Regions from separate parts of the Bacillus sp. EB V-12 genome, predicted to be linked through region 1. Evidence: riboswitches for the same ligand, from Rfam matches in the RefSeq annotation. Region 1 holds a riboswitch; the other holds the start of a gene.
The links. A riboswitch is a leader RNA that binds a small molecule or an ion and turns the genes downstream of it on or off. The one in region 1 is predicted to bind S-adenosylmethionine.

Region 2: another riboswitch for S-adenosylmethionine. It lies ahead of metK (methionine adenosyltransferase); the one in region 1 lies ahead of ACZDYH_RS09935 (YezD family protein).

Annotation. Positions count from the first base shown of each region.
Region 1 covers NZ_JBUXJL010000002.1:638,421-643,562, forward strand. The annotation lists gene ACZDYH_RS09925 (DUF3888 domain-containing protein) at 1-143, shown strand, start outside; lysine riboswitch at 233-414, shown strand; gene lysA (diaminopimelate decarboxylase) at 595-1,911, shown strand; SAM riboswitch class I at 2,027-2,135, shown strand; gene ACZDYH_RS09935 (YezD family protein) at 2,208-2,351, shown strand; gene ACZDYH_RS09940 (phosphoadenylyl-sulfate reductase) at 2,439-3,143, shown strand; gene sat (sulfate adenylyltransferase) at 3,183-4,319, shown strand; gene cysC (adenylyl-sulfate kinase) at 4,332-4,925, shown strand; gene ACZDYH_RS09955 (nitrite/sulfite reductase) at 4,937-5,142, shown strand, end outside.
Region 2 covers NZ_JBUXJL010000011.1:100,161-105,302, forward strand. The annotation lists gene pckA (phosphoenolpyruvate carboxykinase (ATP)) at 1-938, opposite strand, end outside; SAM riboswitch class I at 1,167-1,288, shown strand; gene metK (methionine adenosyltransferase) at 1,458-2,657, shown strand; gene ACZDYH_RS25385 (GNAT family N-acetyltransferase) at 2,699-3,223, opposite strand; gene ACZDYH_RS25390 (hypothetical protein) at 3,294-3,473, opposite strand; gene ACZDYH_RS25395 (MogA/MoaB family molybdenum cofactor biosynthesis protein) at 3,710-4,219, shown strand; gene ACZDYH_RS25400 (molybdenum cofactor guanylyltransferase) at 4,216-4,818, shown strand; gene ACZDYH_RS25405 (glycosyltransferase family 4 protein) at 5,100-5,142, opposite strand, start outside.

The DNA.
Region 1 (5,142 bases):
AACGTGTTGCTGGGAAAATTGCTCCACCATTTGAGAAGGTAACGATTACATTTAATAACGAAGAAGGCGAATGGGAAGTGACAAAGATTTCAGTAAAGCGCTTACCAAATGATACGAAACTAAACTGTAAAAAAACAATATAAAAAATTGTTTGACAAATAAAATGGTCCTTTGGTATTGTTAATAGCAACAATTAGATGTTTGAAAATTAAATAGACTTACCTCATCTACTCTCAAAGGTAGAGGCCGCGATAGGAAAGAGTAAGCTATGGGAGATTTAATGGAATCTGTGATCATAGGTTGAAAGGGACTATTGCCGAAATATAAGAATAACCATCTTATTCATATATTGGGACTGCATTGAATAAATGTAGTACTGTCATAAGATTTATTTTATGGAGAGCTATTTGGAGATGTTGATGCGGTTTCTTATTTTGAGGAGATAACAACTCGTTTATTTTTTCAATATATATTTTTCCTAATAAGAAACGCGTGTGAACATTGTTCCGCGCGTTTTTTGTCTATCTAAAAGCGTGCTGCAATGAATAGAAGATTGGGGTTATGAGTTTTAGAGGAAATAAGGGAGGAATTAAAATGTATTTACACGGCACAAGCCGAATTAATGGGCAAGGACACTTAGAAATTGGAGGGTGCGATACGACGCAGCTAGCAAAGCAATACGGAACACCACTTTATGTATACGATGAAGAGTCTATTCGAGGAAAATGCCGAGCATTTCATCGTGCTTTTAAAGAAAGTGGTTTCTCTTATCAAGTAGCATATGCAAGCAAGGCGTTCTTGTGCATGGAGATGTGCCGAGTAGCTCGTGAAGAGAGTATGTCATTAGACGTTGTTTCTGGGGGAGAATTATATACTGCGCTCCAAGCAGGATTTCCGGCATCACGTATTCATTTTCATGGAAATAATAAAACAGAAGAAGAAATAGTGATGGCTCTTCAGGCGAATATCGGTTGTTTTGTCGTAGATAATTTCTTTGAATTAGAAGTTTTACACGATTTAGCGATGCAACATGGGAAATTTGTGAACATATTAATTCGTGTAACGCCTGGAGTAGAGGCGCACACACATGAATATATTACAACAGGTCAAGATGATTCGAAATTTGGATTTGGTGTTTCAAACGGTCAAGCGATGCAGGCAATTGGATTTGCTTTACAAAAATCAAATTATAATGTGCTAGGGATCCATTCACATATTGGGTCGCAAATATTTGAAACAGCTGGTTTTGTTCGAGCAATTGAAGTTCTTCGCCAATTTTTAGAAGAAGTGAGAGAGCAAACAAACTATGTAGTAAAAGTGTTAAATGTAGGCGGGGGATTTGGAATACGTTACACAGAGTCAGATACACCATTAACTCTTGAGACATATGTGCGAGCTGTAACAAGTGCAGTGAGAGAACAATTTACTGTATGTGAATATCCATTGCCAGAAATATGGATTGAGCCAGGCCGTAGCATTGTAGGTGATGCTGGGACAACAATTTATACAGTTGGATCTGTGAAAGATATTCCTGGTATTCGGAAATATGTATCAGTCGATGGTGGAATGACAGATAATTTAAGACCTGCTTTATATAGTGCGCGTTATGAAGCGATGTTAGCGAATCGAGGGAATGATGAGAATGAGGAACTCGTTTCGATTGCTGGGAAATGCTGTGAGAGTGGAGATATGTTGATTTGGGATATTCATTTACCGAAAGTCGCTGCTTCTGATTTACTAGCAGTTTCCTGTACAGGAGCATACGGGTACTCGATGGCGAATAATTACAATCGGATTCGAAGACCAGCCGTTGTCTTTGCAAAAGGCGGAACATCGCAAGTAGTTGTGGAACGCGAAACATATGAAAATATTATTGGGAACGATCGCATACGTATTAAAGAGCTTGTCTAAATAGGAAAAGGAGTTGTTCGAATGGACAATTCCTTTTTTATAAAATAAAATAATTAAAATATATCGGAAAACTAGGATTGAAAAAAATCAGAATTGTGATAAAATACAAATACAAAGCTTATCAAGAGAAGCGGAGGGAACTGGCCCGAAGAAGCTCGGCAACCTGCTTATAGAAAGCAAGGTGCTAAATCCAGCAAAATGGGATCCATTTTGAAAGATAAGGTAAAATATATTACCGAACAGTCTTTTCGAAATGGGAAAGATTTTTTTTATGAATAAAAAGGGGGGCTGTTCGCGTGAGTGTACGGGAACATTTTGATGAAGTATCCGAGAAGATTGAAGCGATGCTTGCTGATATGAAATATGGTTCAATTACAATTGTTGTGCAAGATGGAAAAGTAATTCAGTTAGAGAAAAGTGAAAAAGTACGTTTAAAGTGAAAAGCGCTGACTAGAAAAACTAGAGGCGGTTTTAACCTATTTTCATTAGGTTAAAACCGTCTTTTTGCTTTTACAGGGGGAAAAAACATGTTGACGTATGAAACGTGGGAAGAAAATGTTGTTTCGTTTTCGGAAGAAGATGAAACAAAAGGTGCGTTATCAGTATTAAATTGGGCTTATAAAGAATATAAAGATGAGGTTGTCTACGCATGTAGCTTTGGGGTGGAAGGTATGGTATTGCTGCACATTATAAACCAAGTAAATCCATCTGCTAAAGTTGTATTTTTGGATACAAATGTTCATTTTCAAGAAACGTATGAATTAATTCGAAAAGTGCGGGAACGATTTCCTTCATTGAATATTATAGAAAAACAGCCAGAACTTACACTTGATGAACAGGCGAAGTTGCATGGTGAAAAACTGTGGGAGAGCAATCCGAATCTTTGTTGTAAGATTAGAAAAATTTTACCTTTAGAAAAATCATTAGTCGTGGAAAAAGCATGGATATCGGGCTTAAGAAGGGAACAATCAGAAACACGTAAGCATACAAAGTTTATAAATCAAGATCATCGTTTTCAATCTATTAAAGTTTGTCCACTCATTCATTGGACGTGGAAAGAAGTTTGGCGATATGTATACAAACATAGCTTGCCGTATAACCCGTTGCATGATGTTGGCTATCCAAGTATTGGGTGTGAGAAATGTACGTTACCTGTAGGGGATGGTGGCGATTCAAGAGATGGTAGATGGGCTGGAAAAGTGAAAACTGAATGTGGTCTTCATTACCAATAAGATGAATCTTGAAATAAAGCGAAGAGAGGATATAGAAAAATGAGCATAGTAAACGAATTAGTAAACCGTATAGATGAGACATATGACGTATCACAAATTGAAAAAGAGATTAAATTAGACAATATTGCGTTAAGTGATTTAGAACTATTGGCGACAGGTGGATATAGCCCCCTTACTGGTTTTTTAGGGAAGGAAGATTATGATTCTGTTGTAGAAACGCTTCGTTTAGCAAATGGTAGTGTGTGGAGTATACCGATTACATTACCGGTAACAGAAAAAGTCGCAGAAAGCCTGAAGGCTGGAGAGGAAGTAAAGCTTGTCAACAATGGAAATATATACGGTGTCATTCAAATAGAAGATATTTTTGTACCAGATAAAGAAAAAGAAGCGTTACTTGTATATAAAACAACGGATGAGGCTCATCCAGGAGTGAAAAAATTATATGAACGACCAAACGTTTACGTTGGAGGAACTATTATTCTAACAAAACGCTTTGAAAATAATCAATTTCCTTTTTATCATTTAGACCCAATTGAAACGAGGGAAGCATTTAAAAAACGTGGGTGGAAAACAGTGGTCGGATTTCAAACGAGAAACCCGGTACATCGTGCCCATGAGTATATTCAAAAATCTGCTCTTGAAATTGTAGATGGTCTCTTTTTAAATCCGCTCGTTGGAGAAACGAAATCGGATGATATTCCTGCTGATGTAAGAATGGAAAGCTATGAAGTACTTCTTCAAAACTATTATCCGAAAAATCGTGTCTTTTTAAGTGTATTTCCTGCTGCCATGCGTTACGCAGGACCAAGGGAAGCGATATTTCATGCGTTAGTAAGAAAGAATTTTGGATGTACCCACTTTATAGTAGGGCGTGATCATGCTGGAGTAGGAGATTATTACGGAACGTATGAAGCGCAAGAAATCTTCACAAATTTTACGATAGAAGAGTTAGGAATTACACCACTATTCTTTGAGCATAGTTTTTACTGCACGAAATGTGAAGCGATGGCTTCAACGAAAACATGTCCGCACGGAAAAGAAGATCATGTTATTTTATCGGGTACGAAAGTAAGAGAATTATTAAGAAACGGTGAGATTCCGCCAAGTACATTTAGTCGTAAAGAAGTAGTGGAAGTGCTAATTAAAGGCTTGAAAAAAGAAGTAGTAACAGAATAGGGAGAGAACGAGATGGATACGAATATTACTTGGCATACAGCTTCGGTTTCAAAAGATGAGAGAAGAGTGAAGAATGGACATCATAGTTTTGTAATTTGGTTTACTGGTTTATCAGCTTCGGGTAAATCTACAGTAGCGAATGCGGTCGCTCGTAAACTGTTTGAAAAGAATATTGGAAATTATGTGCTGGATGGGGATAACATTCGCCACGGTTTAAATAAAGACTTAGGATTTTCTGAAAGTGATCGCATGGAAAATATAAGACGTATTGGCGAAGTGGCAAAGTTATTTGTAGACCAAGGAGCAGTTGTCCTTACAGCATTTATTTCACCATTTCGAGTAGACCGCAAACAAGTAAGAGATTTATTAGCGGCAGATGAATTTATTGAAATTTTTGTGAAGTGTCCGATTGAAGAGTGTGAGAAACGTGATCCGAAAGGACTTTATAAAAAGGCAAGAAAAGGTGATATTAAGGATTTCACAGGTATTGATTCGCCTTATGAAGAGCCAGAGCAAGCGGAATTAATTGTAGAAACGCACAAATATTCTATTGAAGAATGTGTAGAACAAATCGTGAAGTACTTACAAGAGCGTAGTTTTATATAGGGGGATAAACAATGAGTTATGAAAAAGTGTGGGCTAACAATGAAAAATTAAATCAGACCGAGAAAAATAAATTAGAAAAAGATGGCTTAGAAATTTTTAATGATATTCCTTACTATGCGGAAAATGGTTTCGAATCTATTCCGAAAGAAGAGTGGGATGCCTTTAAATGGGCAGGCTTGTATTTACAAAGACCGAAAGAAGCTGGTTATTTTATGAT
Region 2 (5,142 bases), on a different contig from region 1:
GTAGTATCGTTGTAGTCGGCGATACGTGTTTGGTCATTAATGATAACGTTTTCTAAAACAGATCCAAATGTGATTGCATCGAAAATTTGTGGTTCTTTCTCGTGAGAAAGGTTTACACATTTCGCGTAGCAACCGCCTTCAATATTGAATACACCGTTATCAGACCAACCGTGCTCATCATCACCGATTAATTTACGGTTTGGATCAGCAGATAATGTTGTTTTACCTGTTCCAGATAAACCGAAGAATAGTGCTACGTCGCCTTCTTCACCTACGTTTGCAGAGCAATGCATAGAAAGAATATCTTGTTCAGGTAGTAAGAAGTTCATAATAGAGAAGATTGATTTTTTCATTTCTCCAGCGTATTCTGTACCACCAATTAGTACAATACGTTTTTCGAATGAAACCATAATGAATGCTTCAGAGTTTGTACCGTCAACAGCTGGATCAGCTTTGAAGTTCGGTGCAGAAACAATTGTGAACCCTGACTCATGAGTTGTTAATTCTTCTTCAGTTGGACGAATGAATAATTGATGTACAAATAAATTGTGCCATGCATATTCATTAATAACTTGAATTGGTAGGCGGTAATTGCGGTCAGCGCCTGCAAATCCTTTGAAGACGAATAACTCTTCTTTTTCTTTTAAGTATTCTAAAACTTTAGTATATAATTTATTAAAATGTTCTTCAGAAATCGGTTGGTTCACAGCTCCCCAAGCAATTTTGTCAGCAACCGATGCTTCTTTCACAATAAATTTATCTTTAGGAGAACGTCCTGTATATTTTCCAGTTGAAGCAGAAACGGCACCAGTCGAAGTTAATTTCCCTTCATTTCGCATTAATACTTTTTCCACTAATTGCGGAACACTTAGTTGAATCTGTGCATTGCTTCCGTTCAATAATTCGTGTAAACCAATTTGGACATTCACAGTACTCATATTTATATACCATCCTTTTCATTTAATGAAATATTTCTCGTAATCCCCAACAAGAGTATAACACAATTATATAAATAATGTATACTATTTATTTCTTTTTGTTTGTGTGAATGCATTATTTCCCTATTAATATTTCATTTCAGGCGTATTGAGAAAAACTTTCAGGAAAATGTGAATATTAATTGACAAATGAATATCATTTCTTTAGTATAGGTTGGGACGGATACTCTCTTATCCCGAGCTGGCGGAGGGACAGGCCCGATGAAGCCCAGCAACCTCACTTGTATTGATAAATGCAGGTGAATAGGTGCTAAAACCTGTGCGAGGCTACAGGTCTCGAACGATAAGAGCGAAGGGCAAAAAGCAGTATGCAAGTAGCAAATTAAACCTTTCCTCTATGTAAAGTAGGAAAGGTTTTTCTGTATGCTTGTGTGGGAGAATAAATGTATGTCGCAGTTTGTGGCAAATTAAGGATGAGTTCCGTACAATATATACAATTACTGTAGGGAGGTTTACCACATGACAAAAAAACGTCATCTGTTCACATCTGAGTCTGTAACTGAAGGACATCCAGATAAAATTTGTGACCAAATTTCTGATTCAATTTTAGATGCGATCTTATCAAAAGACGCAAATGCACGTGTAGCTTGTGAAACAACTGTAACAACTGGTTTAGTATTGGTAGCGGGGGAAATTACGACTTCTACTTACGTAGATATTCCAAAAATCGTTCGTGAAACAATTCAAGGCATTGGTTACACACGCGCAAAATACGGATTCGATGCAGAAACTTGTGCAGTTTTAACATCTATCGATGAGCAATCTGCTGACATCGCTATGGGTGTTGACCAAGCGCTAGAAGCACGCGAAGGTCAAATGACTGACGCTGAGATTGAGGCAATTGGTGCAGGAGACCAAGGTTTAATGTTTGGTTTCGCATGTAATGAAACACAAGAGTTAATGCCACTTCCAATCTCGCTTGCTCACAAATTAGCTCGCCGTTTAACTGAAGTACGTAAAGATGATACATTATCATACCTACGTCCGGATGGAAAAACGCAAGTTACAGTTGAGTATGATGAAAATGGTAAACCAGTACGTGTTGATACTATCGTAATTTCTACACAACATCACCCAGATGTTACATGGGAAGAAATCGATCGCGACTTAAAAGAGCACGTAATTAAAGCTGTAGTACCAGCAGAATTAATGGATGGAGAAACGAAATTCTTCATTAACCCAACTGGCCGCTTCGTAATTGGTGGACCACAAGGTGATGCTGGTTTAACAGGACGTAAAATCATCGTTGATACTTACGGTGGATACGCTCGCCACGGTGGCGGTGCATTCTCTGGTAAAGATGCAACGAAAGTTGACCGTTCTGCAGCATATGCAGCTCGTTATGTTGCGAAAAACATCGTAGCAGCTGGTCTTGCTGAAAAAGCAGAAGTGCAACTTGCATACGCAATCGGTGTAGCACAACCAGTATCAATTTCAGTTGATACATTCGGCACTGGTAAAGTATCTGAAGACGTACTAGTAGAACTAGTTCGTAACAACTTCGATCTTCGCCCAGCTGGTATTATTAAAATGCTAGACTTACGTCGCCCAATTTACAAACAAACAGCAGCTTACGGCCACTTCGGACGTACTGATGTAGATCTATCATGGGAGCGTACAGACAAAGCAGCAGCTTTAAAAGAGCAAGCTGGTCTATAATATATGAAAAAAAGCTTTGCGCGGTGAGCGCAAAGCTTTTTTTATTTATAATTACGTTGGAATAAAGCGAAGAGTTCAATGTCATGCCAATTGCCATTGCGGAATATAGCTTCTTTACAAGTTCCTTCATGTTGAAAACCGAGTGATTTATATAATTTAATTGCTCTATCGTTAAAAGAAAATACTCGTAAAGAAAGGCGATGTAAATTTAATTCTAAAAATGCATAATCCAATAATAAGGTGAAAGCTTCCTTCCCATAACCTTGCCCCCAGTAATCCTTGTTACCAATATCAATAATACATTCAGCGTTTCGGTTATACGAATCAATATGAATTAAAGAAGTAATACCAATTGAAAGATGCGTAGATTTTTCTTCAATGATATAGCTCTTAGAGTCCGAAGAATGAATAAATTGCTGGCAAAGTTTTTCTGTGTCTTGAAGGGAATATTTATCAAGAGTGAGAGTAGTTGAACTCATAACGTCTATATCATTATGCCATTTATAATATGTTAGAATATCATCTTCGGAAAACTTTCGTAACTGGATACGGTTTGATTTAAACAATGTAAGTCCTCCTTTTGTATTTTCTTTTCACATGATTTACAAAGGATTGGTTTCTTCTGGACATATGTAATCAACCTTTCATTTGACGTGCTTTACCTGCGCAAAAGGCACTACTTAGTAAAAATAGTGTCGCGAATATAATGCTTACTAATGTAGCGTATGGAATTGCGCCTTTTAAGGAAAAGCCGACAGTGATTGAAGCGATGAATAAGAGGATAAATGTTGTTGTTAATTTTTTATAAAGTTCCATACTATGTAGACCTCCAATTTATTTTTTAGTACAAGTTTTAAAATTGAATTCTATTATGTAGAAAATATAAAGAGTAGCTAAAGATGTGTAGTCTAGGAGTATAAGAAAGTGCACTTTCCTTTTTGTGGGTTAGTATACTTATATTGTATCATGGCGCATGATTGGCTTCATACATAATTGTGTAAAGGTATGTATGATAAAATGAAGAAAAGTCTTTAAGAAAGGAAAGATAAAAAATGAGTGTAACTGAACATAAAAAACAAGCTCCAAAAGAAGTGCGTTGCAAGATCGTGACGATTTCCGATACACGTACGGAAGAAACAGATAAGAGCGGACAACTATTACATGAATTGTTAAAAGAAGCGGGACATAAAGTAACTTCTTATGAAATTGTAAAAGATGATAAAGAAAGTATCCAGCAAGCAGTGTTAGCTGGTTATCATAAGGAAGATGTAGATGTTATATTAACAAATGGCGGTACTGGTATTACGAAACGCGATGTCACAATTGAAGCAGTATCAGCGTTATTAGATAAAGAAATTGTTGGATTTGGTGAGCTGTTCCGTATGATTAGTTATTTAGAAGATATCGGAAGCAGCGCAATGTTAAGTAGAGCGATTGGTGGTACAATTGGGCGCAAAGTAGTCTTCTCGATGCCAGGGTCTAGCGGAGCGGTTCGCCTTGCGATGAATAAATTAATTTTACCGGAATTAGGTCATATTACATTTGAGCTGCATCGCCAATGAGTAAGTATGCTGGAATTGTATTAGCAGGTGGTATGTCGAGTAGATTCGGTGAGCCGAAAGCGTTAGCAATTTGGAAGGGAACTACTTTTGTTGAGCATATTGTGAAAGTGATGGGAAATACTTTGCAAGACATTGTAGTAATTAGCCATACTGATATAAAAGAGCGAGTAGAGCAATTCGTACAAGTACCTGTTATAGAAGACATTCCGCACTATAAAGGAAATGGACCGCTTGCCGGCATTGTATCAGGTATGGAATACATAGAAGCAGATTGGTATGCTATTATGCCTTGCGATGCGCCAAATGTTTCGCATGAATGGTTTACCATTTTACTGGAGCAAACGAACAATGAATATGATGCGGTTGTACCTATTATTAATGGAAGAAAACAACCGCTACTTGCGGCGTATCATAACCGCGTGAAAGAAAAGATTTATGCTTTACTTCAGGAAGAAAAAAGAAGTATGGGGCAGCTTTTATCACAATGTAATGTGAAGTATGTTTCTGGAGAAGATGTACAAGCGAATGCTGATTGGTTTATAAATGTAAATACGAAAGAAGAATATGGGCAGGCTCAAAAAGACCTTTCAAATGAATGAAAGGTTTTTTTGATATACAGAATTGGGGAACAATTGCTGTATAAAGGTATGTGAGTAAGTTGATTTTAAGGGGAATTCTTAAAATCATTATACAGTTAAAATACTGTATAACCATATATTAATTTTTATGGGTTTTTATTACAAGTCTGTTTAGTTATGTTTATTTTTGATATAATTAATATAGAAATAAAACAATGCTTAACCTTATGTATCATTTATTAAACTAAAATTTATGACCATGTAATAAACTCCCTTCGTTTTTTTGAAGGGAGTTTTTCTATTTAAGCAAGCAACTCTGATGCGTTATGCTGAAGGACTTCTTCA